Regions from separate parts of the Citrobacter pasteurii genome, predicted to be linked through region 1. Evidence: predicted binding sites of a transcription regulator. Region 1 holds the regulator's gene; each other region holds the start of a gene.
The links. The regulator LexA, encoded in region 1, represses DNA repair genes until DNA is damaged. The targets are predictions, from matches to a motif close to TNCTGTATGTACATACAGNA.
Positions count from the first base shown of each region.

Region 1 (10,164 bases):
TAACGTTATTAATAACAACGGTAGCCTGTTCCGCGTACTTGACCACGGTGCAATCTCCCTGGGCGACAAATGGGATCTGATGTACGTCGGTATGTACCAGAACCTCGATATGGATAACGACCTGGGGACCGAATGGTACACCGTCGGTATTCGTCCGATGTACAAATGGACACCGATCATGAGCACCCTGCTGGAAGTCGGTTACGACAACGTCAAATCTCAGCAGACCAGCGATCGCAACAGCCAATACAAAATCACCCTGGCGCAACAGTGGCAGGCGGGTGACAGCATCTGGTCCCGCCCGGCAATTCGTGTCTTTGCAACCTATGCCAAATGGGATGAAGAGTGGGGCTACGTTAAAAATGGTAACGACGTAACCAAATACGCCGCTGCAACGAACTCTGGTATCAGCACAACCAGCCGTGGCGACAGCGATGAGTGGTCCTTCGGTGCCCAGATGGAAATCTGGTGGTAATTCAGCACTAACCTGACGTAAAGACCGAAAGAGGGGCGCCAGCCCCTCTTGATTACGGTTTAGCGCGCTATTGCCTGGCCACCGCTGAACCCATGCTATCTGAGGTGATAACAATGAAAATGAAGAAAAGTCTCGTTGCCCTTTGTTTATCTGCAGGGTTATTTGCCAGCGCGCCTGGCATCAGCCTGGCCGATGTAAATATTGTTCCGCAGAACACCACCGCGGCTCCAACTATCCCCACTGCTGCGCTACAACAGTTAACCTGGACGCCGGTTGATCAATCCAAAACCCAGGCGACACAGCTAGCGACAGCGGGTCAGCGTCTGGATGTTGCTGGTATTACTGGCCCAGTTGCTGCGTACAGCGTACCCGCAAATATTGGTGAGTTAACCCTGACGCTGACCAGTGAAGTCAACAAACAAACCAGTGTATTTGCGCCAAACGTCTTAATTCTTGACCAAAACATGACGCCATCTGCGTTCTTCCCCAGCAGCTATTTCACCTACCAGGAGCCCGGCGTGATGAGTGCCGATCGTTTGGAAGGGGTAATGCGTCTGACGCCAGCGCTGGGCCAGCAAAAACTTTATGTTCTGGTCTTTACCACAGATAAAGATCTCCAGCAGACCACGACCCTGCTTGACCCGGCAAAAGCCTATGCCAAGGGTGTAGGCAACGCTGTTCCGGATATTCCTGACCCGATCGCCCGTCATACCACCGACGGTCTGCTGAAACTGAAAGTCAAAACCAGCTCCTCCTCCAGCGTGCTGGTCGGGCCGCTGTTTGGCTCATCCGGCCCTGGCCCTGTCACGGTGGGTAATACCGCAGCGCCTGCGGTGGCCTATGCGGCTCCGGCTGCCGCGGTAGCCGCACCGGCACCGCAACCAGTGAAGAAAAGCGAGCCGATGTTAAATGACACGGAAAGTTATTTTAACCAGGGCATTAAGGATGCCGTGGCGAAAGGCGATGTCGATAAAGCGCTGAAGCTGCTTGATGAAGCTGAACGTCTGGGATCCAAATCTGCCCGTTCCACCTTTATCAGCAGTGTAAAAGGCAAGGGGTAACCATCTCCCCACATTGTTGATTTTGCAACAACTGGTGCGTCTCCTGGCGCACCTTTTTTTATCCTTCGATGCTACTTGTTACACTTATGTTGCCCTACCGATCACTTAATCGTGTTTGCTCACCCCGCAAAGCCTTTTCTGCGATACAATGCCTTCAGGTTATGAATCGGAGAGTAAGGCATGCCACACCCCGCGTTAACGCAACTGCGTGCTCTGCGTTATTTTGATGCGATCCCGTCGCTTGACCCCCAATTGCTCGACTGGTTGTTACTGGAAGATTCCATGACCAAACGTTTTGAGCAGCAGGGAAAACAGGTCACCGTAACATTGATACGAGAAGGATTCGTTGGGCAAAATGAGGTCACTGAAGAGTTGACGTTGCTGCCGGCAGAATCCCGCTATTGGTTGCGGGAAATCCTGTTATGCGCGGATGGTGAGCCGTGGCTTGCCGGTCGGACTGTCGTGCCGGAATCCACCTTGTGCGGCCCCGAACTGGCTTTACAAAATTTGGGGAAAACCCCGCTCGGGCGCTATTTGTTTACATCATCGACATTGACCCGCGATTTTATTGAGATTGGCCGCGATGCAGCGTTGTGGGGACGTCGTTCCCGCCTGCGGCTGAGCGGTAAGCCGCTGATGCTTACCGAGCTTTTTTTGCCTGCATCGCCGTTGTACTGAGAGGAAGATAAAGATGGAGTGGAGTCTGACGCAGAATAAGCTGCTGGCGTTTCACCGCTTGATGCGTACGGATAAGCCAATCGGTGCCTTACTACTGCTCTGGCCTACGCTGTGGGCGCTGTGGGTAGCGACCCCCGGCGTACCGCAATTGTGGATACTGGCGGTGTTTGTCGCCGGTGTGTGGCTGATGCGCGCTGCCGGATGCGTGGTGAATGATTATGCCGACAGGAAATTTGACGGACACGTCAAACGGACCGCAAACCGGCCGCTACCGAGCGGTGCAGTCACGGAGAAAGAGGCCCGAACACTGTTTGTTGTGCTGGTGTTGCTCGCCTTCCTGTTGGTTCTGACTCTTAACACGATGACGATTTTGTTGTCCGTTGCCGCGTTAGCACTGGCGTGGGTTTATCCCTTCATGAAACGCTATACGCACCTGCCGCAGGTGGTGCTGGGGGCGGCGTTTGGCTGGTCTATTCCCATGGCGTTTGCCGCCGTGAGTGAGTCTGTACCACTGAGCTGTTGGCTGATGTTCCTCGCCAACATTCTCTGGGCGGTGGCCTATGACACCCAGTATGCGATGGTCGATCGTGATGACGATCTGAAGATTGGCATTAAATCAACCGCCATTCTGTTTGGTCAGAACGACAAGCTGATTATTGGCATTCTGCAGGTTGGTGTGCTGGCGCTGATGGCGATGGTGGGCTGGTTAAACGGGTTGGGGCTGGGCTATTACTGGTCACTGCTGGTGGCGGGCGCGCTGTTTGTGTATCAGCAGAAACTGATTGTCGATCGTGAACGGGATGCCTGCTTTAAAGCGTTTATGAACAATAACTATGTGGGGCTGGTGCTGTTCTTAGGGCTGGCGATGAGCTACTGGCACCTTTGAGTTTGGCTTAGCCTGCACAATAAAAACCGGTCATTTCGACCGGTTTTTTTATGCTTACTCGCCCTGCGTTGCGCTTTCGATGGTCAGACGCACATCGGATGTGACCAGCTCGGCCAGCATCTGATAGATCTTCATCGTTTCTTCCGGTTCGGCATCACCGGTATCGCTGATGTAGCCCTCGTCACGCAGCGTCAGCACCAGGGAGCTGAACACAGCTTTATCGAAGAACTCAGGCGCGTTGATACCGTGCAGCACGGAAAGACGTTGTGCCACGGTGCGGCTCTCTTTCTCCAGGGTACTGCGGTTGATGGATGGGTTCGCACTCAGCAGCCAGAAGGTAATGGCATAGCGCTGTAGCGTTTCACGCGCGCCCGCAGCCAACAACTGCAGCGTGCGAGAATGAACCGGGTTGATATGCAGCTCATCGTTCTGCAGGGTTATCAGACCCTGACGCTGCATTTCGTTGACCAGCTCGTCAATTACCCCGGCAAGCTCATCACGCTCCCAACGCAGGAACAGCTCTGCTTTCAGCATCGGGTACAGCGCTTCAATATGCTGCTGCAATGCGGCGCGTGAAATCCGGCGGTGCTGAGTCACAATCGCGGCCATCAACGAAGGCAGAACCAGCATGTGCGCAATGTTGTTGCGGTAGTAGGTCATCAGTACCGCCTGCTCGCGCGGCAGAATAATGATGTCACCGATCGTGTCTTTCTCAACCTCAAACTTGTTCATCTGCAAGGCGTGGTCGATAAGTTCACTGGCGCTTTGTGTCGGCACTGTCGTATCCGAAGCATACGGCACATTGCGCAACAGGCTCAGGTAGCAATCGAGCTGTTCGGTTAGCTGCTCGCGCGTCAGAGAACGCTGACGGGAAGCCAGTAACGCGGTACAACACAGGTTCATGGCGTTGGCCGCGCCCGCGTTGTTAATGCGTACCATCAGGTCGGCAGCAATGTTATTCACTGTCGGCGTCAGCCAGGCCGGGCGAATAGACTCGATAGGATCGATAGATTCGCGCCACTCCGGCACATGCTGATTCAGGTAGGTCATCAATGGCATAGGTTCGCCAAAGTTAACGTAGCCCTGACCCAGATTACGTAGCTTGCTCAAACCGCGCAGCATTTGCGGCAGGCTCTCTTTCTCTTTGGTCGCGCCACGCAGCTCTTTTGCGTAAGTTCCCACTTCCATCACATGCTCGTAGCCGATGTAGATAGGCACCAGTGTAATGGGACGCGTACCGCCGCGCAGCATCGCCTGGATGGTCATCGACAGCGTGCCGGTTTTCGGGTCAAGCAGACGGCCGGTACGTGAGCGGCCACCTTCGACAAAGTATTCAACCGAGTAACCACGGCTGAACAACTCGCCCAGGTATTCGCGGAATACGGTGGAATAGAGCTTATTGCCTTTAAACGTACGACGAATAAAGAATGCGCCCAGACGGCGGAAAATCGGACCTGCCGGCCAGAAATTCAGGTTGATCCCTGCCGCGATATGCGGTGGAACCAGCCCCTGATGGTACAGAACATACGACAGCAGCATGTAGTCCATATGACTGCGGTGGCACGGCACATAGACGATTTCATGTCCGTCGTGCGCCAGTTGGCGTACACGTTCAGCATTGTGAACATTAATGCCCTGATACAGACGGTTCCAGGTAAAGCCCAGAATACGGTCCGTCAGGCGGATCATCTCATAGGAGAAGTTGGCGGCGATCTCTTCCATCAGCGCAATCGCGTTTTGCTGCGCTTTTTCGTGGGAGATCTTTTTACTGCGGGCTTCATCTTCCACCGCTCTGGCGATCGCTTTTGAGGCCAACAGCTTATTAAACAGATCCTGACGGGCAGGGAGTCGCGGGCCGACTGCGGCCAGGCGCTGGCGAGCAAAGTGCATACGCGCCACGCGTGCCAGTTTTTGGGCGATGGTTTTATCCGTGCCGTGTTCGTCTGCCATGCGACGCAGGGAGACCGAAGGCGAGAAGCGGACAAAACTGTCGCGACCCAGCCAGGACACCGCAAAGAATTTCTGTACACCGTTCAGCATACGCAGCGGCGGATTGACTTCGCCTTTCTCGCGCCCTGGAGCACGGCCAAACATCACCGACACCGGCACCATCTGTACATCCAGATCGGGGTTGCTGCGATGCAGATCGAGATAGTTATGGAACAGCTTGATGGACTCTTCTTTTGGCGTGTAATAGGTGAATACACGCGGGCCGCCGTGTATAAACACGTAGCGCGGCAGCAAAGTCCCATCTATCTCCAGCGGTTCCAGGGGGTCAGGGAGGTCGTGCACCAGACATTGGGCACGCAGCGTCAGCAAGTCTGCTTTTGAGTTGTACGGTAAGACGTACATAATGGGACGAGAGGTATCGAGTCCCAATTCCGGGGCGGGTTCCGCCGGGATAGACTTGCTTTTTACCAGGATGCTTAATGGTAAATTCAGTAATTTGTAGTAAATTCGTGGCCAGCCGGACATAAACGATGTAAAGCCTCTGGTTAATAATGCAAATGCGCTGCAAGGATATCAGAAAGTTTAGTGAATTTCTGTGGTATCCCGTCATACTTCGCGCAGCTTTGCTTATGCCCTGAAACAAACAGGGTAACGATACAATAATACTCACGCTAATTATGTAAAAAGGTTCTTTTGATGGCCAATAATACCACTGGATTTACTCGGATTATCAAAGCAGCAGGCTATTCCTGGCAAGGTTTCCGCGCCGCATGGATCAATGAGGCGGCATTCCGTCAGGAAAGCGTTGCCGTACTGTTGGGGGTAGCCATCGCCTGCTGGCTGGACGTTGACGCGATTACCCGCGTACTGCTGATTGGTTCGGTGATGCTGGTGATGATCGTTGAAATTCTGAATAGCGCCATTGAGGCGGTCGTCGACCGAATAGGTTCGGAGTATCACGAGCTTTCTGGCCGGGCGAAAGATATGGGATCGGCTGCAGTATTGCTTTCTATTTTTGTCGCTCTGATCACCTGGGGCATCCTGTTGTGGTCGCATTTGCGATAAAGGTTCCACAACTTCATAAATCTCCTGTTTTTTGTGCAGTTTGCGGTTCCAAATTCGCCTTTAGCTGTATATACTCACAGCATAACTGTATATACACCCAGGGGGCGGAATGAAAGCGTTAACGGCCAGGCAGCAAGAGGTGTTTGATCTCATTAGAGATCACATCAGCCAGACAGGTATGCCACCGACGCGTGCGGAGATCGCGCAGCGTTTGGGGTTCCGTTCCCCAAACGCGGCTGAAGAACACCTGAAAGCACTGGCGCGTAAAGGTGTACTGGAAATCGTTTCTGGCGCATCGCGTGGTATTCGCCTGCTGCAGGAAGAAGAGGAAGGTTTACCGCTTGTTGGTCGTGTCGCGGCCGGTGAGCCACTTCTGGCACAGCAGCACATCGAAGGCCATTACCAGGTTGACCCATCACTGTTCAAACCGAACGCCGATTTTCTGCTGCGCGTCAGCGGTATGTCGATGAAAGATATCGGGATTATGGATGGCGATTTACTGGCTGTGCATAAAACGCAGGACGTGCGTAACGGCCAGGTTGTTGTTGCCCGTATTGATGATGAAGTCACTGTTAAGCGCCTGAAAAAGCAGGGCAACAAGGTTGAACTTCTGCCGGAAAACAGTGAATTTAAACCTATCGTTGTCGATCTGCGCGAGCAAAACTTCACCATTGAAGGGTTGGCGGTAGGCGTGATTCGTAACGGTGAATGGCTGTAATGATCTGCTGATTTCCTGTAGGCCGGAGAGGGCGTTTACGTCGCTCTCCGGCAAATTGCCCGATGATGCTACCTTATCGGGTCTACAAAAACGCGTTAATTTCTTTTCAGGCTCCTTTCCATGCCTTTCTTTACCTCCTCTGATAAAGCACTTTGGCACCTTGCCTTACCGATGATTTTCTCCAACATCACTGTTCCACTGCTGGGACTGGTGGATACGGCGGTGATTGGTCATCTGGATAGCCCGGTCTACCTTGGTGGCGTTGCCGTTGGCGCAACAGCGACCAGTTTTCTCTTTATGCTGCTGCTTTTTTTGCGTATGAGTACCACTGGTCTGACAGCCCAGGCGTTCGGTGCGAAAAATCCGCAGGCACTGGCGCGCGCGCTGGTTCAGCCGCTGATGCTGGCGCTGGGAGCGGGGCTGCTTATCGCACTGTTTCGCGCACCGGTTATCAGCCTGGCGTTGCATATCGTGGGAGGTAGCGAAGCGGTGCTGGAGCAGGCCCGAAGGTTCCTGGAAATCCGCTGGTTAAGCGCGCCCGCCTCACTGGCCAATCTGGTGTTGCTCGGCTGGTTGCTTGGCGTTCAATATGCGCGTGCGCCGGTTATCCTGCTGATTGTCGGCAATGTGCTTAACATCATGCTCGATTTGTGGCTGGTGATGGGCCTGCATATGAACGTACAGGGCGCGGCGCTGGCGACGGTGATTGCCGAATATGCCACTTTGCTGATCGGTCTGATGATGGTACGTAAGGTCCTGCATATGCGCGGAATTTCGCTGGCAATGCTGAAGCAGGCGTGGCGTGGCAACTTCCGCCGTTTACTGGCGCTTAACCGTGACATCATGCTGCGCTCGCTGTTGTTGCAGCTCTGTTTTGGTGCGATTACGGTGCTGGGGGCGCGTCTCGGGGGCGATATTATTGCAGTCAACGCCGTTCTGATGACTCTGTTGACGTTCACCGCCTATGCGCTGGACGGATTTGCCTATGCCGTGGAAGCCCATTCTGGTCAGGCTTATGGCGCGCGGGATGGCAGTCAACTGCTGGATGTTTGGCGAGCGGCGTGTCGGCAGTCGGGAATTGTGGCGATCCTTTTTTCGCTGGTCTATGCCCTGTTCGGCGAGCAGATTGTGGCGCTGCTGACCTCGCTGTCGCAAATCCAACAGCTGGCCGATCGCTATCTTTTCTGGCAGGTGGTGTTACCGCTGGTGGGCGTTTGGTGTTACCTGCTCGACGGGATGTTTATTGGCGCGACGCGGGCTGCAGAAATGCGCAACAGTATGGCCGTTGCCGCAGTGGGATTCACCTTAACGCTCCTGACGTTGCCGTGGCTCGGAAATCATGGTTTGTGGCTGGCGTTAACCGTTTTTCTCGCGCTGCGCGGGCTATCGCTGGCCTTTATCTGGCGGCGTCACTGGCGTAATGGTACCTGGTTTGCCTGAAAGGAATGGTTAAAAATTCCGAATAGTAAATAAAGCTCAGAATCACTGACTACACTTATTCTCACGTCCAGAGAAAACAGCATGTGTCTGGACATGGCACTCGCGCTATTCACAACCTAACGATGAGGACTTGATGATGAATAAAGACGAAGTCAGCGGTAACTGGAAACAGTTCAAAGGTAAAGTGAAAGAGCAATGGGGCAAACTGACCGATGATGATATGACGGTCATTGAAGGTAAACGCGACCAGCTGGTAGGTAAAGTCCAGGAACGATACGGGTACGCGAAAGATCAGGCGGAGAAAGAAGTTAAAGATTGGGAAAAACGCAACGATTACCGCTGGTAATTAACCCCTCCCTCCTGAGAGTACAAGGACGTACGCTCTTTTATTTACCGCCCGACTTTCTTTTTCACCTGAATTGTATGGTCATGCTGGCATTCGCCAGGATGGCGGCATGATTCAACTTCCACACATGCCGGACACAGGCCGTGGGCTTCAATCACATTATGGCGCAGAGCAAATCCCATTTTAGCTGCCAGCGTATGCATAATATCTTCCACGCCTTCCGCACACTCTTCTTTTACCACGCCACAGCGGTCACAAATAAACATTGCCGAGCTATGGGTTGGCTGATCGAACAGATGGCAAAGGACATAGCTGTTGGTGGATTCCACCTTATGCACAAACCCTTGTTCCAGCAGAAAATCGAGCGCACGATACACGGTAGGGGGTTTGGCCTGCGGCTCGGTTTCCCGCAGCAGATCAAGCAGGTCATAGGCGCTGATCGCACCTTCCTGCAGGCTCATCAGGCGCAGCACTTCGAGGCGTTGTGGCGTTAGCCGCACGTTACGTTGCACACAGAGTTTTTCAGCTTGAGCCAATAACTCCTGCGTGGTGGTTTTGTCCATTTGGCGCCTCGATTTGCGTGGAAGGTTAATCCCTTACTTTATCATGTTTTGCTTAAAACGCCGAGATCCACCGCTGTGTGCTATACCTGACGCATCGCAACACTGGAAAATTAACATGAAAAGACCCGATTGTATTCGCCACTGGCGTGAAGTTGAGGGGCCTGATGACTCCACCTATCCAGGCAGCGATGAGCTTTTTTCTATTGGCGCGCCGCTGGCCCGCAGGTTGGGGTTAGGGCGATTAGGCATTCATCACGAACGCCTGCCGCCGGGTCGTCGTACTTCTTATCCACACGCTGAAAGTGATGAAGAAGAGTTCATCTACGTGCTGGAAGGCTACCCGGAAGCCTGGATCAATGGTTACTTATGGAAGCTGGAACCCGGCGACAGCGTTGGTTTCCCGGCAGGAACCGGTGTGTGTCACACCTTTATCAATAACACCAGTGAAGAGGTACGTCTGCTGGTCGTCGGTGAGGCGAACAAAAAATACAATCGCATTTATTATCCGCTTAATCCGGTTTATGCCGCCACGCGCGAGGATCGCTGGGTTGACCATCCTCCACAGTTTTTTGGTCCACACGACGGAAAACCCGGGCGGAAATGACGATCCACGCGGACGAAGGGCGCTATCCACGATGATGTGGCTCACTATCGCAACGGTCTATGCTATAGTAGCGCCCCTTTTTTAACCGGATGCTTGAATATTCGCCATGCTGCCTGAATCTCAGTCTACCGCTTTTCCCGCTCATCGTTTTTCTATCGCGCCGATGCTCGACTGGACGGACAGACACTGCCGCTACTTTTTGCGCTTACTGTCCAGCCAGACGCTGCTCTATACGGAGATGGTGACCACCGGGGCAATTATTCATGGCAAAGGCGATTACCTGGCGTATAGCGAAGAAGAGCATCCGGTCGCATTGCAACTGGGCGGGAGCGATCCTGCCGCGCTGGCCCAGTGCGCAAAGCTGGCTGAAGCACGAGG
Region 1 covers NZ_CP077262.1:4,844,898-4,855,061, reverse strand. The annotation lists gene I6L54_RS23385 (maltoporin) at 1-475, shown strand, start outside; gene malM (maltose operon protein MalM) at 589-1,536, shown strand; gene ubiC (chorismate lyase) at 1,717-2,214, shown strand; gene ubiA (4-hydroxybenzoate octaprenyltransferase) at 2,228-3,100, shown strand; gene plsB (glycerol-3-phosphate 1-O-acyltransferase PlsB) at 3,155-5,575, opposite strand; gene I6L54_RS23360 (diacylglycerol kinase) at 5,747-6,115, shown strand; gene lexA (transcriptional repressor LexA) at 6,225-6,833, shown strand; gene dinF (MATE family efflux transporter DinF) at 6,954-8,273, shown strand; gene I6L54_RS23345 (CsbD family protein) at 8,410-8,619, shown strand; gene zur (zinc uptake transcriptional repressor Zur) at 8,664-9,182, opposite strand; gene I6L54_RS23335 (cupin domain-containing protein) at 9,298-9,786, shown strand; gene dusA (tRNA dihydrouridine(20/20a) synthase DusA) at 9,893-10,164, shown strand, end outside.

Region 2 (10,164 bases), 250 kb from region 1:
CGTTTAGAAGGTCACTTCGAATAACGTTCTGACGTTGGCATCAATCGCCGTTGATAGCCACTGAGGATCTTCCCCGCGCCAGTGCGCAATACGCTCAAGAATATGCGGCAGGTGTGCAGGTTCATTGCGTCGGGAAGTCGGCTTCGGGGCCAGATCGCGTGGGAGTAAATAGGGCGCGTCTGTTTCTATCAGCAGCCTTTCCACCGGGATAAAAGGCAGTAGCTCCCGTAGTTCCATCCCCCGACGCTCATCGCAGACCCATCCGGTAATCCCGATATAAAGCCCTCGGTCCACGCAGTCCTGCATCTCCCGGCGCGAACCGGTGAAACAGTGCAGCACTGCGCCGGGGAGGCTGTCCAGCCAGGGTTCCAGCAGCGTAAGAAAACGTTCGTGGGCATCCCGACAATGCATGAAAACAGGCATCTGCAATTCGGCGGCAATACGCAATTGCGCCTCAAAAGCCCGTTCCTGTTCCTGCGCAGTGGAGTAATTACGATTAAAATCCAGGCCGCATTCACCAATGGCGACCACTTCGGACTGGTTCGCCAGCGCGATAATCTCGTCTTCCGTTGAGGATTGCCATTGGCTGCTGTCATGCGGGTGCACGCCAGCCGTGGACCAGCAATGCGGATAATGCTGTGCCAACTTTAGCGCCTGCTGGCTTTCATGCAGGTTTGTGCCGGTCAGAAGCATACCGTTTACGCCCGCAGCAAAGGCGCGCGCCACGACCTCATCCCGGTCTTTCGCAAATTGTGAACTGGTTAAATTAACGCCAATATCAAACATGCATCCTCCCATATGACAACCGCCCTGACGGGCGGCTGAATTTACTCTTCGGTTTTCTCGGTGGCTTCGGCTTCTTTCGCATTCTCTGCCTCGTTGTCTTCGTCCCGCGTACGTCGCTTACCGACATAAAAACGAGAGAAGAAAACACCCACTTCAAACAGGCAGTACATCGGTATAGCCAACAGCGTTTGCGAGAAGACATCTGGTGGAGTCAGTAACATCCCCACGACAAATGCCCCGACAACTACGTAAGGGCGTTTCTTACGTAAATCATCAGGTGTCGTAATGCCCATCCAGCATAACAGGACGATGGCGACCGGAACTTCAAAAGAGACACCAAACGCCATAAACAGTGCCATGACAAAGCTGAGATAACTGGCAATGTCTGTCGAAACCTGCACGCCTTGCGGAGCTGTGTTGGCAAGGAAGCCAAACGCCAGCGGGAAGACGACAAAATAGGCGAATGCCATCCCGATATAGAACAACAGCGAACTTGAGACCAGCAGCGGCACGACAAGGCGGCGTTCATGCTTATATAAAGCAGGCGCAATAAATGCCCATACCTGGTACAGGATCACCGGTGCCGACAGGATCAGCGACACCATAAAGGTTAGCTTTATCGGGGTAAAGAACGGTGAAGCCACATCGGTGGCGATCATCGTTGCACCCTGCGGCATCTGTTTAATCAGCGGCGCTGCAACCATATGGTAAATGTCGTTGGCAAAATAAACCAACGCCAGAAAGATCACCATAACCGCAATAATGCAGTTCAGGAGTCGCTTACGCAGCTCAATAAGATGCGTGATGAGCGGTTGAGTATCTTCTACAGACATGTTTACGGTTTATCACTCGACGAGGGTGAGGATTCGACAGCTGGTGCAGCAGGTTTCTTTTCCGCGTCCATCGACGTAACGGAAGCAGTTTCCTTCAACTCCGGCGTGTCAGCGGCCGTGGATTCCGGTTTTTGCTCCGGCGAACTGGCCTGGTTTTCAGCGGCTGCAGGGGTAACTCCTTCTCGCTGCGCTTCCGCTTCTTTCACTACCGGATTATGGATAGTGTGCGCTTCATCGCTCGCTTTCTCAGGATCGTGCACGCTGTAAGAACGCTTCATCGACTCAGCCGCTTCGCGCAGCTCATCCATCGATGCTTTCAGCTCCGGCGTCAAATTTGTCAGGCTCGCTTTCTCTACTTTCTTCAGGCTGTCCTGAAACTCCTGAAGCTTAAGCTCCTGGGTCAGTTCATTCTGCACGGTAGTTGCAAGAGAGCGCAGCGCACGGACCCAGCCCGCGACCGTTTTTACTGCCACTGGCAATCGTTGCGGCCCCAGTACGATGAGGCCGATAACGAACACCAATAACAGTTCGCTAAAACCGATATCAAACACGGATTATACCTGCTCTTTATCTTGGTTTTTGGCGTCTTCTTTCTTCACTTCACCCTGCTTATCGGTGATGGATTTAGCGGTAAAATCAGCGTCCTGGCTGGTTTTATCCTGCTTAGGTTCATCATCACCCATCGCTTTCTTGAAGCCTTTAATAGACGCGCCAAGGTCGGAACCGATGGAGCCGAGTTTCTTGGTGCCAAATAGCAGTACAACGATGACGGCAATGATCAACAACTGCCAAATACTGATACCACCCATACATGTTCCTCTGTCATAGATGATGAATTAATAAGGTCGTAGTATACGTTACACGACCTGCCTTGGGCGATGAAAAAATCAGCGCATTTTGCGCCAGCCGATCAGCCAGGCGATAACACCACCCGCGATTAACCAGCCCGGCATAAGCCCCCACTCAGGGCGGCTTACCAGCAGGAATGTCCCACTTAACAGCAACGTTGCGCCAATACCCAATAAATAACGGGATTGTCCCTGACGTACGTGATTCGCATGAAGCTCGCGCGCAATCTTATCAACACTGTGCTGTAAATATTTGCCCTGGCGCAAACTGTCATACACAAGTTCAGGTATTTCTGGCATTTTTTCGACCCAGAATGGTGCTTTTTCTTTAAATGCCCTGACAAGCGCCGGAATACCTACCTGATCTTTAATCCAGGATTCAAGGAAAGGCTTGGCCGTTTTCCACAGATCTAACTGAGGATAGAGCTGTCGGCCAACACCCTCAACGTACAACAGCGTCTTCTGTAACAACACCAGTTGAGGCTGGACTTCCATATTAAATCGACGTGCCGTATTGAACAGATTCAACAGCACGTGACCAAAGGAGATCTCTGCCAGCGGCTTTTCGAAGATCGGCTCGCACACGGTACGAATGGCGAATTCGAACTCTTCAACGTTGGTATCCGGCGGAACCCAGCCAGAATCCACGTGCAGTTCAGCTACTTTGCGGTAGTCGCGGTTAAAGAACGCAATAAAGTTTTCAGCCAGGTAGCGCTTATCTTCTTTGTTTAAGGAACCCACGATCCCGCAATCAATACCAATGTATTTCGGGTTTTCAGGGTGCTCATAACTCACGAAAATGTTCCCGGGGTGCATGTCGGCATGGAAAAAGCTGTCGCGGAAAACCTGAGTAAAGAAGACCTGAACACCGCGTTCGGCCAGCAGCTTCATGTTGGTGCCGTTCTTCTCAAGCGTGGCGACATCTGAAACGGGAATACCGTAAATGCGCTCCATCACCATCATGTTCTGACTGCAATAGTCGGAATACACTTCCGGGATGTACAACATCGGGCTGTCTTCAAAATTACGTCGCAGTTGAATGGCGTTTGCCGACTCACGCAGCAGGTTCAGCTCGTCGATCAATGTTTTTTCATATTCACGAACCACTTCTGTTGGCCGCAGGCGACGACCGTCCGGCAGCAGGCGAGGAACCCAGCGAGCAAGGCGATAGATCAGTTTTAAATCGGCTTTGATTACTGGCAAGATATCCGGACGAATAACTTTGATTACCACCTCTTTGCCATTCGATTTCAGCCGCGCGGTGTGAACCTGAGCAATAGACGCAGATGCCAGCGGTGTGATCTCAAAATCATCAAACCATTCCTCGACGGGTAGCCCCCCCATCGCCTCTTCGATTTGTTCTTTCGCGCGTTGCCCATCGAATGGCGCAACCCGATCCTGCAGTAGCGCTAGCTGATCGGCAATGTGCGGAGGGAAAAGATCACGACGGGTTGAGAGCATTTGACCAAATTTGATCCACACCGGCCCCAATTCCTGCAAAGCCAGTCTCAGCCTTTCTCCCAACGGCTTATCTTTGTGTCGGTTGGGCATCCAGAACAGCGAGTAACGCCACAGCCGGAGCGGCAGCGTGATACGCATTTTAGGGATGAGTTCATCAAGACCGTAGCTTAAAAAAGTGCGAATGATGAAATAAAGGCGCCGTACTTCACCTGGCGTCATTTGGCCTCCAGTTTTTCCAGCCGTGTAGCCAGAGATTCGACCGCGCGCTCAACGGCTGCCGTTTCTTCTGCAAACCATGCAACCTCAAGCGAACCCGGAGCCATGCGCCACTCTTCGGTGATCGCTTCAGCAACATAACGCTGCTGGCGCTGAATGTTGCGGCGCAGGAACTTAGCTCCACCACGCAACACTTTACTGACTCCTTCCGCGACGATATCGCCAGTATAGGGCGCTAACAGTTCAGCGGGATCAAACTCCGCCAGATCGGCCAACGCCACAAAGTTCTGCACGACCTGAATATCGCCCTGGACTTCCAGCTCACCGCTGCGAATAAGCGTGGTGAGTTGCTGCCGATCGCGTAGTTTCGGTAACACGCTGGCATGTGTGATTACGGTGCAATCGGCTTCGCCTTCCCATGCCCCCAGCACATCGACCTGGCGCTCACTAAACACCAGGACTAACGGTGTTGAAAATCCTTTGAGATCAACACGTAGCACTTGGCCCTGTAAACGCGTTCTGGCTGACTTGAGCGCAGGGGAACGGTACAGAAAGGTGTTGAGCAGATTTTCAACGCCTGCGGTCACTAAGGGTTTTAAAGGCATCCCCAATCTCCTGTCAGAACTTGTAGCCACGATGCAGCGCAACGACACCTGCCGTCAGGTTGTAGTAATCAACGCTTTCGAACCCGGCATCTTGCATCATTGCTTTTAAGGTGTCCTGATCGGGATGCATGCGGATGGACTCCGCCAAATAGCGATAACTGTCTGCATCGCTTGCTACCATGGAGCCAATTCGCGGCAGAACGTGGAAAGAGTACGCGTCGTAGGCTTTGCTCAACGGTTCGATAATCGGCTTGGAGAATTCCAGCACCAGTAAACGCCCGCCCGGCTTCAACACGCGATACATTGAGCGTAATGCTTTGTCTTTATCCGTCACGTTGCGCAGACCAAAAGAGATGGTGATGCAGTCAAACGTGTTGTCAGGGAAAGGTAACGCTTCCGCATTCGCCTGAACGTACTCAACGTTCCCCACTACACCGATATTGCGCAGCTTTTCGCGACCCATTTTGAGCATTGAGTCATTGATATCTGCCAGCACAACTTTGCCGGTTTCGCCTACCATGCGAGAGAATTTCGCCGTCAGATCGCCGGTACCGCCAGCCAAATCGAGAACGGTTTGTCCGCGACGCACGCCACTGCAGTCAATGGTGAAGCGCTTCCACAAACGATGAATGCCGAATGACATTAAGTCATTCATAACGTCATATTTAGAGGCCACAGAATGAAAAACGTGAGCCACCATGTCAGCTTTCTGCTCTTTAGCGACGGTCTGAAAGCCAAAGTGCGTCGTTTCTTGTGAATTATCCACCATCTCAGTGCCTGCTCATTCAAAAAATGTTCGAGAAGTGTAACAGATTGGGTCAATTTGCCCTACCCTTCTGCCGGGTTCAACTACCCCAAATGGACTAGCTTGATTGCTGATTTACCGCTTCATCATCGGGGTAAGGCTCATCCGGTTGCGTCTCAGGGACCGAGCGCAAACGGTACTCTTCATCCTGGGTCGTGGCTTGTTCAGCCAGTTCAGGATTAATCTCGCGCTTAATTTCCACCCCTAAACTGCGAAACGCTTCTGCCTGCGACAGGACGTTTCCACGACCGGAAGAGAGTTTTTTCATCGCCTGTCGGTAGTTGTCCTGGGCTTTATCCAGGCTTTGACCTATTGCCGACATATCATCCACAAACAACCGCATCTTGTCATAAAGTTTGCTGGCCCGATCGGCAATTTGTTGCGCATTACGGCTCTGATGCTCGTAGCGCCACAGATTGGCAATCGTACGCAATGCCACCAACAGCGTAGTGGGACTGACCAGCATAATATTATTTCTAAGCGCTTCGGTAATCAGTTCAGGCTGCCTGTCGAGCGCCAGTAAAAAAGCAGGCTCAACGGGGATAAACATCAGCACATAGTCAAGCGTACGTAACCCAGGAAGCTGCTGATAGTCTTTGCGACCCAGCAGACGAATGTGGTTTCGCACCGAGGCGATATGCTCCTGCAACGCACTCTCGCGGGTGAGTTCATCTTCAGCGTTAAAATAGCGTTCATAGGCAACCAGCGTCATTTTCGCGTCGATCACCACATCTTTGCCCTGCGGTAACCGGACAATAACATCTGGCTGCATCCGCGAGCGGGCGTCGTTTTCGATGCTGACCTGGGTTTCGTATTCATAGCCTTCACGCAGACCGGAAGCCTCAAGCACCCGCGTGAGTACCACCTCGCCCCAGTTACCCTGCGTTTTGTTATCCCCTTTTAATGCACGCGTCAGGTTTACTGCTTCCTGTGCCATCTGCGCGTTCAGTTGCTGGAGATTACGAATTTCGTGCGCCAGAGTATGACGTTCCTGTGCCTCTTTACCAAAGCTATCCTGAACCTGGCGTCGAAAACCGTCCAGTTGTTCGCGAAGCGGTGCCAGCAGGCTGTTCAGGCTTTGGCGATTTTGCTCATCTACCCGACGGTTACTGTGCTCGAAAATGCGGTTCGCCAGATTCTCAAACTGTTCGCTCAAGCGCTGTTCGCTGTTGATCATCTGGCGAATTTTATCTTCCGCATGCTGTTGCGTTGCTTCCAGACGAGTGGTGACTTCCCGGAGATCGGCCTCCAGCGAGGTATTGATACTCTGCAGGCTGCGGAGTTCGTTATTCAGCAGTTCGCATTCGTCGCGCCAGTGGGCCTCCTGTGAGAGTTGCTGCCGGGCGGCGCTTAGCGCGATATCCAGTTCACGTCGTTCTTCGATGAGGTCGGCACGGATCCTGTCGGCGTGCGCTTTTGTTGCCAGCCACCCAACCAGCAGCCCTGCGGCTAACGCCAGCACGGCACTCATCATAATTGAAATATCCACAACGCCCCCTTACAGCAACAACTTACCCGCACAAAATAGAATTGTGCTGTATAAACGTCCAGTTTAAAAGGAATTTCCTGCGAGGCACTACGCAAAATAAAAAGGCCGAACGCGTCGGCCTTTTAGCAAAGAAGGGAGAATTACAGTAAACGACGCGCAGCTTCCACCACGATTTTCACCGCGTGGCTTTCCGTTTGTTTCATCGTTTCCGCATTCGGGATCTCTTGCTGAGTACGGTTCACGATAACACCCGCGACCATACCAGCACGCAGACCCTGGCTGGCGCACATGGTCAGCAGCGTGGCAGATTCCATTTCGTAGTTCATGACGCCCATCGACTGCCACTCTTCCATCGAGCCTTTGAAACGGCTCACTACGCGACCAGAGAAGGTGTCGTAACGCTCCTGGCCCGGGTAGAAGGTATCAGAAGACGCGGTAACGCCAACGTGGGTAGTGGCGCCGATAGATTTCGCCGCTTCCACCAGCGCAGTGGTGCACTCGAAGTCGGCAACGGCCGGGAACTCCATTGGCGCGAAGTGCAGGCTTGCACCATCCAGACGGACAGACGCCGTGGTGACCAGGACATCACCCACGTTGATATGCGGCTGGATAGCGCCAGTCGTACCGATACGCAGGAAGGTACGAATGCCCAGCTGTGCCAGTTCTTCTACGGCAATAGAGGTTGACGGGCCGCCGATACCGGTAGAGCAAACGATCACGGCTTTACCATCCAGCTCAGCACGCCAGGTAGTGAACTCGCGATGAGATGCCAGCTTAACCGGCTTATCCATCAGCGCGGCGATCTTTTCCACACGCTCCGGGTCGCCAGGGACGATAGCAAGCGTAGCCCCTTGTAAATCGCTCTTAGTGAGGCCGAGATGAAAAACATCAGACTTAGACATAAAAACTCCTCTGTGAATCGGTTTTGTCAGAAGAAGCAAAAACATACTTTACCGAAGGCATGAACATATTTTCGTGACAGTCATCACTATGATGTAAATCAATTGCATTCAATTACCATGAAATAGTGATACACATCACATAAACAATGCAATGTAAGGAAGCCCTGCACAAAAGATAGACCGTTTAAGGCAATGTGGTTCGTTGCATGTGTCTATAGTTAACAATGCGCTTTTGGGCTGAATATTTAAGGGTACGGAGAATACCATGACAACACGACAATCTGGCTTTGCACCTGCTGTATCTCCACCGACATCTACCACGGTTCACACTCCGGATAACGCGATTATCGCCGGTGTAACGTCCATACCTTCACAAGGCGATGATATGCCAGCGTATCACGCACGACCAAAGCAAACCGATGGCCCGCTGCCCGTGGTTATTGTCGTGCAGGAGATTTTTGGCATTCATGAACACATTCGTGACGTTTGCCGCCGTCTGGCTCTGGAAGGGTATCTGGCTATCGCACCAGAACTCTATTTTCGCGAAGGCGATCCCAATGACTTTGCCGATATCCCGACGCTGCTCAGCGGCCTTGTCGCCAAAGTGCCTGACTCTCAGGTACTGGCCGATTTGGATCACGTCGCCAGTTGGGCCTCCCGCAACGGGGGAGATGCGCACCAACTGATGATCACCGGATTTTGCTGGGGCGGGCGCATTACCTGGCTGTATGCCGCACACAATCCACAGCTAAAAGCGGCGGTGGCGTGGTACGGCAAACTGGTGGGCGATAAAACGCTGAACTCCCCCAAACATCCCGTTGATATCGCAACCGATCTTAACGCTCCCGTTTTGGGACTGTATGGCGGCCAGGATACCAGTATTCCACAAGATACCGTTGAAACAATGCGTCAGGCGCTGCGCGCCGCCAATGCGAAAGCGGAAATCGTGGTCTATCCCGATGCCGGGCATGCGTTCAACGCCGATTATCGCCCAAGTTACCACGAAGAGTCCGCAAAAGACGGCTGGCAGAGGATGCTGGAGTGGTTCGCGCAATACGGTGGAAAGAAATAATTTCCGCCAGGCAAACCAATAAACAAAACGGAGGCATCAGCCTCCGTTTTGTTTTTACGCCTGACGCAGATTCTGCGCCGCTTTAACCATGTTTGCCAGCGCGGCACGGGTTTCCGGCCAGCCGCGCGTTTTCAGACCGCAGTCCGGGTTCACCCACAGACGCTCTGCCGGAATACGCTGTTCGGCTTTTTTCAGCAGGGCTTCAATCCACTCCACGCTCGGGACGTTCGGCGAGTGAATGTCGTAGACGCCCGGCCCGATTTCGTTCGGGTAATCGAACTCTTCAAACGACTCCAGTAACTCCATATCAGAACGAGAGGTTTCAATGGTGATCACGTCCGCGTCCAGCGCCGCAATGGAGTCCATGATGTCGTTGAACTCGCAGTAACACATGTGGGTGTGGATCTGGGTTTCATCCTTCGCCACCGCCGCGTTAATGCGGAAGGCTTCCACGCCCCACTCCAGATACGCCGCCCAGTCGCTGCGACGCAATGGCAGACCTTCGCGCAGCGCCGGCTCATCAATCTGGATAATACCGATCCCCGCCGCTTCCAGATCCGCAACTTCATCACGCAACGCCAGCGCAATCTGCTTCGCGATGGTTTCACGCGTCACGTCTTCACGCGGGAATGACCAGCAAAGAATGGTCACCGGACCGGTCAGCATACCTTTTACCGGTTTGTCGGTCAGCGACTGGGCATACTTCGCCCACTCCACGGTGATCGCTTCCGGGCGGCTGACGTCGCCAATGACTACCGGTGGCTTCACGCAGCGAGAACCGTAGCTCTGCACCCAACCGTTCTGGGTAAAGACGAACCCGTCCAGATGTTCACCAAAGTATTCCACCATGTCGTTACGTTCGGCTTCACCGTGCACCAGCACGTCGAGCCCCAGACGTTCCTGTTCAACGATCGCCTGTTTGATATGTTCCGCGATACCGGTGCGGTAGTTACCGGCATCCAGGTTGCCTTTTTTGAAGTCCAGGCGCAGGCCGCGAATTTCCGTGGTTTGCGGGAATGAGCCGATAGTCGTGGTCGGCCATGCCGGCAGATTAAAGCGGGCACGCTGTGCCTCGGCACGAACCGGATAAGCGTTGGCACGCTGGCTGTCCTGGGCAGTGATCGCCGCCAGACGTTTTTCCACTGCG
Region 2 covers NZ_CP077262.1:175,541-185,704, forward strand. The annotation lists gene tatD (3'-5' ssDNA/RNA exonuclease TatD) at 4-786, opposite strand; gene tatC (Sec-independent protein translocase subunit TatC) at 828-1,619, opposite strand; gene tatB (Sec-independent protein translocase protein TatB) at 1,622-2,170, opposite strand; gene tatA (Sec-independent protein translocase subunit TatA) at 2,174-2,428, opposite strand; gene ubiB (ubiquinone biosynthesis regulatory protein kinase UbiB) at 2,507-4,147, opposite strand; gene ubiJ (ubiquinone biosynthesis protein UbiJ) at 4,144-4,749, opposite strand; gene ubiE (bifunctional demethylmenaquinone methyltransferase/2-methoxy-6-polyprenyl-1,4-benzoquinol methylase UbiE) at 4,763-5,518, opposite strand; gene rmuC (DNA recombination protein RmuC) at 5,613-7,043, opposite strand; gene udp (uridine phosphorylase) at 7,184-7,945, opposite strand; gene I6L54_RS00925 (dienelactone hydrolase family protein) at 8,211-9,017, shown strand; gene metE (5-methyltetrahydropteroyltriglutamate--homocysteine S-methyltransferase) at 9,072-10,164, opposite strand, start outside.
Region 2: the regulator LexA is predicted to act here: its motif matches at 7,088-7,107, upstream of rmuC (DNA recombination protein RmuC).

Region 3 (10,164 bases), on a different replicon from region 1:
AATGCGATGTCTTCAACTTTTACTAGCATTGATTCAGCCAGAGAGATTGTTGTGCGAACCTGTTTTTCAGGCTCTGGTTTTTCAGGTGCGCCATAAGGTTTATCGGCAAGACGCTGCGCAAGGGCTTCAGCTTGTTCTGCTGTTACATCTGAGCGGTTTGATGCCTGTTGGCTCGGCCTTTTAACCATTATCCGAATACCTCTTTCATTAATTGCTTAATTTCTGCTTTAGCAGCTTCATTATTTGTCTCTACGACACCTGTTCCGTTGCTCATGCAATCGCGATAGACCTTACGGAAACAGATTACTGTTTGCAGCGCTTCAATAGTTGGAAACTCTTCGAGGTACTCCAGAAACTCCTTCCGCTCGTTTCCTCTCAGAACTGGATTTGTTGTCGCCATACTTTGTAAGCAATAGACTTTCAGTTCAGGGTTGAGGTCACGCATTGCTTCTATCTGTTGAGCAAGTTCCGTCAAAGTATCGAGGTCGGGTTGTGAGCATTGCAATGGTGCAATGATCTGATGAGCGACTACACCGCTAGTAATGAATTCTCTCGAGTTTCGCCCAGCCACATCCACGATTACGTGATCATACTTTTCGTCTAATGCTCGAAGGGTTTGCGTCAGGTTATCGAATTTTTCGATGAGCGTGAATGTTGGCTCCACCCCTGTTGCTTCACGTTCAGCATGGTGCTTAGCGGCCGTACGCTGTAAGTCCCCATTTAACAGACATACATCATGGCCTTCATGTGTAAGCGCAATAGCCAAGTTTGAAGCTGTAGTTGTTTTGCCTGAACCGCCTTTGTTTCCACCTACGACAGTAATCATTGCTGCCTCATAAATATGATGTGTGAAGTATGATTTATTCTGGCACATGCAGGGTTAGAGTCAATCTGCAAATGAAAAAGTATGAAGTATGACGTGTGAAGTGTGAGGTGTGATTTATTTTTTAATAAATCACAAATGTTACTTGTGTTTTAATATTTCATAATTATGATTTAATACTCAATCTGAGTGTTTAGGCGCTCAGGCTTAACAGTCTTTCTCAATTTGAGTATCAAGGGGTTCAGTATGAAGGTGTATTGCGATGATGGTTCTACAGCCGTAAAGATTGCTTGGTTTGATGGTAAGAAATTACATAAGTCATTGTCATCAAACTCTTTTAAATCTGGATGGAAGGTTGAGGGGATGGGTAACCGCCAGACCTTTAACTATGAACTGGACGGCAAGAAGTATACATATGACGAAGTCAGCAATGAATCTATCCTTACTACTCATATTGAGTATCAGTACACAGATGTGAATGTCCTGGCTGTTCACCATGCTCTTCTTAATAGTGGTTTGAAACTGCAGCCTGTATCTCTGACAGTGACTCTACCTATCAGTGAGTTCTACACCAAAGAGTGCCAGAAGAACGAACTGAACATTCAGCGCAAGATCGACAACCTGATGCGCCCGGTCAAGCTGAATAAGGGGGAGGTTTTTACCATCGAACATGTTGAAGTTATGCCTGAGTCTTTGCCTGCCGTATTTGCTCGTCTGGTTAAAGATAATGTGGGGCAGTATGAAAAGTCTCTGGTGATTGACCTCGGCGGCACGACTCTTGACGTTGGTGTAATCGTTGGCCAGTTTGACTCCGTTAGCGCTATTCACGGAAATTCCGAGATAGGTGTGTCGCTGGTGACGAACGCTGCGCTCACGGCTTTGAAGATGGCATCCAGTAACACAAGTGCCATGGTTGCAGATGAGCTTATCAAACAACGTAAGAACCCAGACTTTGTTCGTCAGGTTATTAATGATGAGAGCAAGACAGCCCTGGTGCTGGATACCATCGAAAGTGCAATCGCCACGCTGGGGGCACAGGTTGTTGATGATCTGGCTGGCTTCAGAGACGTTAACCGCGTCTATATCGTTGGTGGTGGAGCTCCGTTGATCGAAGACGCAGTTAAATCTGCATGGCATCATCTGGGCTCGAAGGTTGTCATGATGGACTCTCCGCAAACATCGCTTGTAGAAGCTATCGCAGCATTCAAGGGGGAGTAGTGCCGTGAGCGAGGAACGGAAGAAGTTTACTGTTTATCTTCATCCGGATCAGGCGGCGGACAGCGTGTCTTTAGACATTATTGAGTCCGTCCCTCGGAACGACAGGGGAGAGTTGTACCGTAAAGCGCTTATCTCCGGTTTAGCGCTTCACCAACTCGACCCGCGGCTTCCTGGTTTACTAGCGCTGTTGCTGGATAAGGACTTCACTGCGGATAGTCTGGTTGGCTTACTCAGCCAGACAACGGGATGGAAACCATCCCAGGCCAACATTCGTGATGTGCTTGCAGAGCTGGGGGCAGGGCAGTTTACTCCTGCAATCGAACCTGAGGTTGTTGAGGATGATGAGCAACGGCGACTGGAAGAGGCTCGAACCAAAATGAAGCGCATCTTTTGATACTCAAATTGAGGCACACGGTATATCGCTCCATCTGGTCGTGTATGCCGGTGACAGCATTTCTCTTTTCATCTGCCAGTCTGGTGCTATTCCGCGCCCAGCAAACCATACCTTCCCGAGTCCTGAGTGGTTGATGCCATCCAGGACTTTCATCAGTTGCTCGCTTCGTTCCTGCGGCTTAACGTCATCGAAAAGATTTAACTGTGCTACCCCCGTAGGGGTGAAGTCATTCAGCATTACTCCAGCCTTTGCATATCGATGCCCGTCGAGCCAGATACAGTCTAGGGCTTTTACTGAGGCATTTATGATGTCCCGGGTGTCGCGTGTAGGCACGAGAAGCTTTTCACTGGCCACGTTGCCGTAATACGCTTCGTTGACTGCGAAAGGGGAGGTTTTGATAAAGACCGATATGTGTCGGCAGAACTGATGTTCTCCCCGCAGTTTTTCAGCCGCGCGTTCGGCGTACTGGCAGATAGCCTGTCGCAACGCTTCGTAAGTCGTGATGCGCTCCCCGAATGATCGGCTGCAGACAATCTGCTGCTTCGCGGGCGGTGCCTCTTCAAGAGATATACAGGACTCACCGTTCAGCTCGCGTACGGTCCGCTCCAGCACCACGGTAAAGTTCTTGCGTACAAAGGCAGGGGGCATGCGCGCCAGCTGCAGCGCAGTCGTCACGCCGTATGTATTCAGCTTTTTGCCTATACGGCGACCAACCCCCCAGATTTCCTCCACTGGCTGCAGTGAGAGCAGTTTCTCCGTTCTACGGATATTGCCAGTAGTCAGGGCCAGCACGCCCCCAAATTGCGGCCACTCCTTAGTGGCCCATTGTGCTGATTTTGCTAAAGTTTTTGTCGGCCCCATCCCGACACCAATTGTCAGTCCGGTACCTCTTAGGACGTGCTCGTGCAGCTGCCGTCCGAAATCTTCAAAGTCAGTACATCCATCGATGCCGCAAATATCCAGGAACATCTCGTCAATGCTATACTGCTCAACACGGGGCGCCAGTTCTTCCAAATGTGCCATGACGCGGTTGCTCAGGCTCGCGTACAGCTCATAATTACTGGAATACGTAAGGACTTTTTCCGGGAATTGCATTGCCTTCAGCTGGAACCAGGGGATCCCCATTTTGATTCCAAGCCGCTTCGCTTCCTTCGATCTGGCTATAACACAACCATCATTATTGCTAAGAACGACCACTGGTTTATCACGTAAGTCAGGGCGAAAGACCTTCTCACAACTCGCATAGAAGCTGTTCACATCTGCCAGGGCGAACATCAGTCATGTCCCCTGGTTTTGTGTACAAAGGCAGTTACGACACCGAAGATTTGCAGGTTCTCCGGGTCTGGCCATAGAGTAGGGTAAGCTGGATTCATAGCCTGCAGCCCAGGCCGTGGCCTCAACAGCAACCTCTTAACGGTGAACTCTCCCTCTATTTCAGCTATCACGATGTCTCCGTGCTGTGCCTGCTCGGCTTTATCCACGATCATCAAATCACCAGAATGTAGCCCGATGTCGGTCATCGAGTTGCCGATAGCTCGCACAAAATAGGTTGAGTTGGGCCGTGATATGCAGTACTGGTTCAGGTCGAGTTCGGCCTCCACGTAATCCTGGGCCGGGGAGGGGAACCCGGCCTGGCAGCGATCGCTATAAAGGGGGATGGGCGTCAACTCCGGATTGCTTTCAGCACGTATGAACTCAAACATAGTTACCTCAAATAATACTGTTCATATATACAGTATTATTATCTTATTTAGGACACTTTCAAGTATTGTTTTTTTGCTGCCTTTAACCCTCTGTAGTTCCTGGAGAAACTCCATTGGCGATGTGGTACCTCGCTCTCGTTGAACGCTGGGGCTACTTATCCACAGAAACGGGGGATAACGATGTGGGTATATTCAATGAAGTCACTCTGCCGCTCTATTGCTGTCAGATTATCTCCAGCCATCCATCCACTGCCGGTATTGAACCGGCCGCGTCTGGTTATCCCATGCTCAGGCATCGGTGCGCCGTGCCTCTACTCTAGCCCGAACGCTGCAAATACAAGGTAGGCTTCGCCGCCAGCGGCTCCCGTTCGCAATGTCTAAACGATTAATCGTCGTTCTTCCCGTCGTTTTGCCGCTCAATTTTCGCGGCAAAACCGTCCAGACCGCCTCTGCTTTTCACTACGAACGGCCTTGCTGGCGCCCTTGTATTCTCCGCTCGAAGTCGGGCTGTCGTGTCGGCACGGCGCAGATGGGTGCCGGTTTAAGGAGAGAACTATGTTTAAGGTGACGTGTATTACGCTGGATGATGGCCAGCATGCGGTGTTTCTCAATGGTCACTGTCTGGCCAGTGACGATGTAAGTGGCCATAAGTTTTCCCTGGGGGATATCCTTGAGCGTCTATCCCGGTTGCCGGGTGTTCAGATCGAAATGGTGAAATGGCCAGTCCCGGCAGGTGACTGGGAGTGGTTTGATGTAGCCAATGCGGTTTTTCCTGCATCAGGTCTGTGGCGCCGCGAAATGACGGTATCGGGGATGATTGCCCGATTGCAGCAACACCCTATGGATGCACTTTGTACAGGGACTTTCTGGCTGGCAGATGATTTCCTTTCGCTCGATGACTCGCTGGACAATGAGACTATTGAAGCTGCGATGTCACTCGCTGATGAATGCCATGATGCCAGTATTGGTTTCAACTGGGATCACCTGCAGTGGGCGATTGATGAGGCAAAAAAATAATGAATACATGGTTGATTGGTGTCGCTATCGAAGTTTGTGACCTTGAATTTCCGGCATATTTCCTGATCCAGGCGGAGTGTCTGGAGCAGGCGGAAGCCGGGGTTGTTTACATGGGAAGTACCTGGTGGCAGGAATGTCTGGAAGATAGCGATGGATGCCGTTGGGATTACCGTTCCGGAAAGGCTGTCTGGTTTAACAGCATCACGCTGCTCTATGATGCAGAAAGTTCTATTCTGCGGGGACTAAAATTTCTGGATACCTGGGTTGTTACTGGCGATCAGATAAATCTTCGCGTCCAGAACCAGTTCAATGAACACTGGGAAGAATTCACCCGATAAATAATGCCGGGCTGCACTGTCAGCCCGCCAAATCAGCCAGAAGGATGTCGTGGACTCCGCTTTTTATGCCACGCCGGTGGCGCGGCCGGGTGTCAACGCCGTGCCTCAACTTTAGCCCGAACGCTGCAAATACAAGGTAGGCTTCGCCGCCAGCGGCTCCCGTTCGCAATGTCTAAACGATTAATCGTCGTTCTTCCCGTCGTTTTGCCGCTCAATTTTCGCGGCAAAACCGTCCAGACCGCCTCTGCTTTTCACTACGAACGGCCTTGCTGGCGCCCTTGTATTTTCCGCTCGAAGTCGGGCTGTCGTATCGGCACGGCGAAGCAATCGCCGCATCAAGACAAGGAGAATACTATGACCACCGCTTATCGCTTTATGCACCGCCACACCCGTAACACACTGGTTGCCCGTGGCTGGCCAGCCAGCATGGATATTGATACAAGCCTGAATTATTCCCGTGGAGAAGGAGTGGCTTTCTATGGACAACTGACGGCGTCCGACCTGCAGCGCCTGTTGCCTGAAATTACGCTGCGTGGCCTGATGCCTGATAACGCATTTAACGAATTGCTGCCGCTGGTTAGCGGGACCGATCTAATCGTTCGTCTTTACCGGAACTCGCTGGGGCATCGCAAAGCCCATGCTGGCACTATTTCGCTGGAATACGATAACTGTCCTGCCGGAATGTCTGTAAAGCAGATCCTGTGCCTCCTGAAAGCCCTGCGAGACGAAATTAATCACGTCTGCAGTTGTGTTGCCGCTGCAGGATATCGACTTACTGAAGCACTCCGTCCTGCTGCTGACCCACTGGTGTTTACCCGACGGACGCGCAATTTCACGCTCTCAGTCATCGAAGTTGAAGCCGGAAACGAAGATCCCGAGTGGGATAACGAAACCCTTGATGCGCGCCTGAAATCTGTACTCGACGGTCAGGAAACCTTTCGTCGCCTACAGATCCGCCTTGAATGTCACGGTCGTGTGGTTGGTGTGACGTACGTGCCGTTCGCGTTGCGTCACCCAGATAGCCCATCCCGTTTCTGGTTTGAACGTCGCTGGTTACGGGATGTTGTCTGCGAGGCCAGAGTGGAAATTGACGCAATGATGCGGTCTTTCTCCGGTATTCGAATTGCTGCATGACCAACGGGCGGGGCTGGTTGCCCCGCAGTCCGGTATCGGAATTGGATGTCGCACGCTCCTCTATACAGGCGCGACCTCCACGTTGTTACGGACGCGCGGTGGAGGGAAGTTTGTGCGGTCTGCGGCTAACGCCGTGCCTTCACTTTAGCCCGAACGCTACAAATGCAAGGGAGGCTTCGCCGCCAGCTGCTCCCGCTCGCAGTTTTTTTGATGATTTATCATCGTTCTTCCCGTTGGTTTTCCGCTCAATATTCGCGGAAAACCCGTCCAGAACGCCTCTGCTTTTAATCTGCGACCGGCCTTGCTGACGCCCTTGCATTCTCCGCTCGAAGTCGGGCTGTCGTGTCGGCACGGCGTAAGCCGGTACTCAGATAACCTGGACTACGGAGGGAACACCCATGAACACTATCACCACCACCACCCCAGCGGTCTACGTTGGCACTTATCACAAATACAACTGTGGTAGCCTGGCCGGAAAGTGGCTTGATTTGACCGATTTCGACGAGAAAGAAGACTTTCTTGAAGCATGCCACGCGCTGCACGCGAACGAGCATGACCCGGAACTGATGTTTCAGGATATTGAAGGTATTCCGTCTCAATTTTGTTCTGAAAGCTCTGTGGACTGGGATTTCATCGATGCCTACAAGCAAGCGAAGGATGAGGGAAAGGACGCGGCATTTATCGCTTGGGCTGAATATAGCGGGGAATGCGATTTTGACGCGTTCGAGGATGCCTACCATGGTGAGGCCGTGAGCGAGGAGGATTTTGCTGTGGACTATGTCAACGATAACGGCCTGCTGTCTGCGATTCCTGAGAGTCTGCGAACCTACTTTGATTATGACTCATTTGCCCGTGATCTGTTTATCGACTCTTTTAACTTTATTGATGGCTATGTTTTCCGCAGTTAATCCAGATAAGGCAGGGGAAACCCTGCCGGAAAAAGGCTCTCTATGAAAATGACACCTGAAACACGCAAAATCCTGAAACATTACAAAAATCTGGTAAACGAACGCCGTCGGGAAGTGGGGCTCTCACCCTATACGACCCCAAGGCTCCTTGACGATATTTGTGAATTGCTGACTCGTCGCGAGCAACTTTTCCTTGGCGGCCTGTTTATTCAGCAGAAGGTAGATTAGTTATCAGAGGCGGCCGATGTGCCGCCTGTTCGCGCGCGAAAAAACCTTGTCATCCCTTCGGGCTGACGGCCGGGGAAAGCGCCTCCGGCGCATTCCCTCCGCCGGTATAGCCGATGATAAATATTTTCATCAATCTGCTTTTCCTGCAGCCGTGTCTGAAACACGCTGGTTTGCGTGGGCGTGGGCGTGGGCGTGGGCGTGGGCGTGGGCGTGGGCGTGGGCGTGGGCGTGGGCGTGGGCGTGGGCGGTGTGGCCATAACCAGAGCGATAAAAATATTGCCTTTTGGATCCTTTTCGGCCGCCGGCAGATTGATCCGGGCGACTTCCCTTCGGGAACCGGGGCTGTCATGCTTCGCACCGAGCCAGCTGCGCTGTCTCTGCCCGGCCCTTCGGGCAGCGGGTTTCCATCCCAGGCTGTCGCAGGGGCAGCTTGCAGCATCCGTAAACGGATGCGCCGCCAGGTCGCGCCGTTCCTGCGCTCGATGCACCCCGTTTCGGGGTGTAAGGGGCAACGTTGTTAACGTTGCCTGCTCTCTCCCTCCACTTCCTCTGCGTTCATTCCCTGCTGAGTGCCTTTCCGGTCGCTGATACCGCCACAACCCGTCTTGCTGTCCAGGGCCGACGATGTCTTTCGCAGCAAATTTATTCAGGACGAGCCGGAATAAATTTCCCGCTCACCCCGGACATCTTCACCGGGCCGTGCCCGTTACGCTCTCGCGGAAAGGTCCTCCGCAGTGTGTGAAAACACCAGAAAGAGGACGGCAGGAGAGGCTTTGCCTCTGAAAACCAGACCAGAGGGGTTTTGTGATGTGCAAATCGTTGAAGGATTTTCTGAATCAGCCTGAGTCATTACGGCAGCCTACGGCTGAGGATCATGCGCTGGCGGCGCTGCTGAATGGCGAAGTCGTCAATGCTCCTGCGCCACTGCTTCCGTTGGGCGCTTTTACACGCGAAGACGCGAAAAAAGTGTCTGCGTATTACTCCAATGTGACGTTAGAAAACGATCAGTCATCGCATTTTCAGTTAGTTATGCGTGACGAACATGAGCAGTTGATTGAACGGGTCTGGAATTTCCAGCCGGATGCCGGACAGGTACTGAACGGCTACCTGAAAACCCACGGCAGAGCAGTACAGCAGTAAACGAAAGGTGTTCTGCGGAGATGCACCTCCGCAGAACGCGACAATCATTAAAATGGAGGAAATAACGATGTCAGTAGCAAATGTTAAAGCAAAATCAGCCAAAAAGGCCAACCCGAAGAATAAAGTTATCAGCGCAGAACTGAAAAATGCGCTTGATTCCGCTGTTATCACATACGTTCCGCTGTCCGATCTTATTAAATCTCCGCTGAACGTGCGTACCATCCCTTACACCGCTGACAGTGTTAAACGTCTGGCTAACTCGATTGAAAACCTCGGGCTTCTGCATAACCTCGTGGTTCACATGCTGCCGGAGGGCAAATCCGGAGTTGCTGCAGGTGGTAGACGTCTTACCGCACTGAATCTGTTGTGCGAGACGGGACGTATTGGTGCCGATTATCAGGTTCCGGTTAAGTGTGTCAGTGACGAGTTTGCTGTTGAAGCGTCTTACGCTGAGAACAATGAACTGGAGGCTATGCACCCTGCCGAGCAAATTATGGCCTTTGGTAAGCTGGCGGCGCAGGGCAAAACCGCTGCGCAGATTGGTGATGGTCTGGGCTATGGTTCCCGCCATGTTCAGCGCATGTTGAAACTGGCAAACCTTGCCCCAGCACTGCTGGATAAGCTGGCACAGGATGAAATCACTGTTGAGCAGTGTCAGGCTCTGTGCCTCGAATCCAGTCAGGAACGTCAGGTTCAGGTGTTTGACAGCGTCTACGCGCAGTGGGGATCTGTTCAGGCTCATTTACTTAAACGTGCGATCACAGAAACCGAAATTTCTGTTACCAGTTCAGCCTTTCTCTTTGTGGGTCGTGAAGCATATGAAACCGCTGGCGGTGTGGTTCGTGAAGATTTGTTTTCCAAGGAAGAGGGGGCTGGAACGGCTGACAGCGTATTGGTTCAGCGCCTTGTACAGGAAAAACTGGACACGATTGCACTGCAACACGAACTGAGCGAGGGCTGGTCGTGGAGTATGGGTCGTCCGGAAACGGTAGGTCGTTATGGTCAGGACGGGCAAGACTACCTGCTGCTGGAAAAACCAGAAACCGTCTATACCGATGAAGAACAGGCGCGTCTGGATGAACTGAAAGAGAAATTTAATACGTTTGACAGTGCCTGTGATGAAGCTGACGAGCTTGATGCCGAAATCTGTCGTATGCAGGAAGAAGCAGGACAACGTGCCTGGACGGATGGGATGAAAGCCTCTGCGGGTGTTGTGGTCAGCTACCAGTATGGCGAACTGGTCATTCAGCGCGGTGTCTGC
Region 3 covers NZ_CP077263.1:50,960-61,123, reverse strand. The annotation lists gene I6L54_RS23990 (hypothetical protein) at 1-188, opposite strand, end outside; gene I6L54_RS23985 (AAA family ATPase) at 188-826, opposite strand; gene parM (plasmid segregation protein ParM domain-containing protein) at 1,070-2,041, shown strand; gene I6L54_RS23975 (plasmid partitioning/stability family protein) at 2,106-2,435, shown strand; gene I6L54_RS23970 (Y-family DNA polymerase) at 2,439-3,710, opposite strand; gene umuD (translesion error-prone DNA polymerase V autoproteolytic subunit) at 3,710-4,138, opposite strand; gene I6L54_RS23960 (hypothetical protein) at 4,694-5,155, shown strand; gene I6L54_RS23955 (hypothetical protein) at 5,155-5,493, shown strand; gene I6L54_RS23950 (YubG family protein) at 5,848-6,627, shown strand; gene I6L54_RS23945 (antirestriction protein ArdA) at 7,026-7,535, shown strand; gene I6L54_RS23940 (hypothetical protein) at 7,578-7,763, shown strand; gene I6L54_RS23935 (hypothetical protein) at 7,877-8,284, shown strand; gene I6L54_RS23930 (DUF905 family protein) at 8,571-8,903, shown strand; gene I6L54_RS23925 (ParB/RepB/Spo0J family partition protein) at 8,971-10,164, shown strand, end outside.
Region 3: the regulator LexA is predicted to act here: its motif matches at 4,154-4,173, upstream of umuD (translesion error-prone DNA polymerase V autoproteolytic subunit).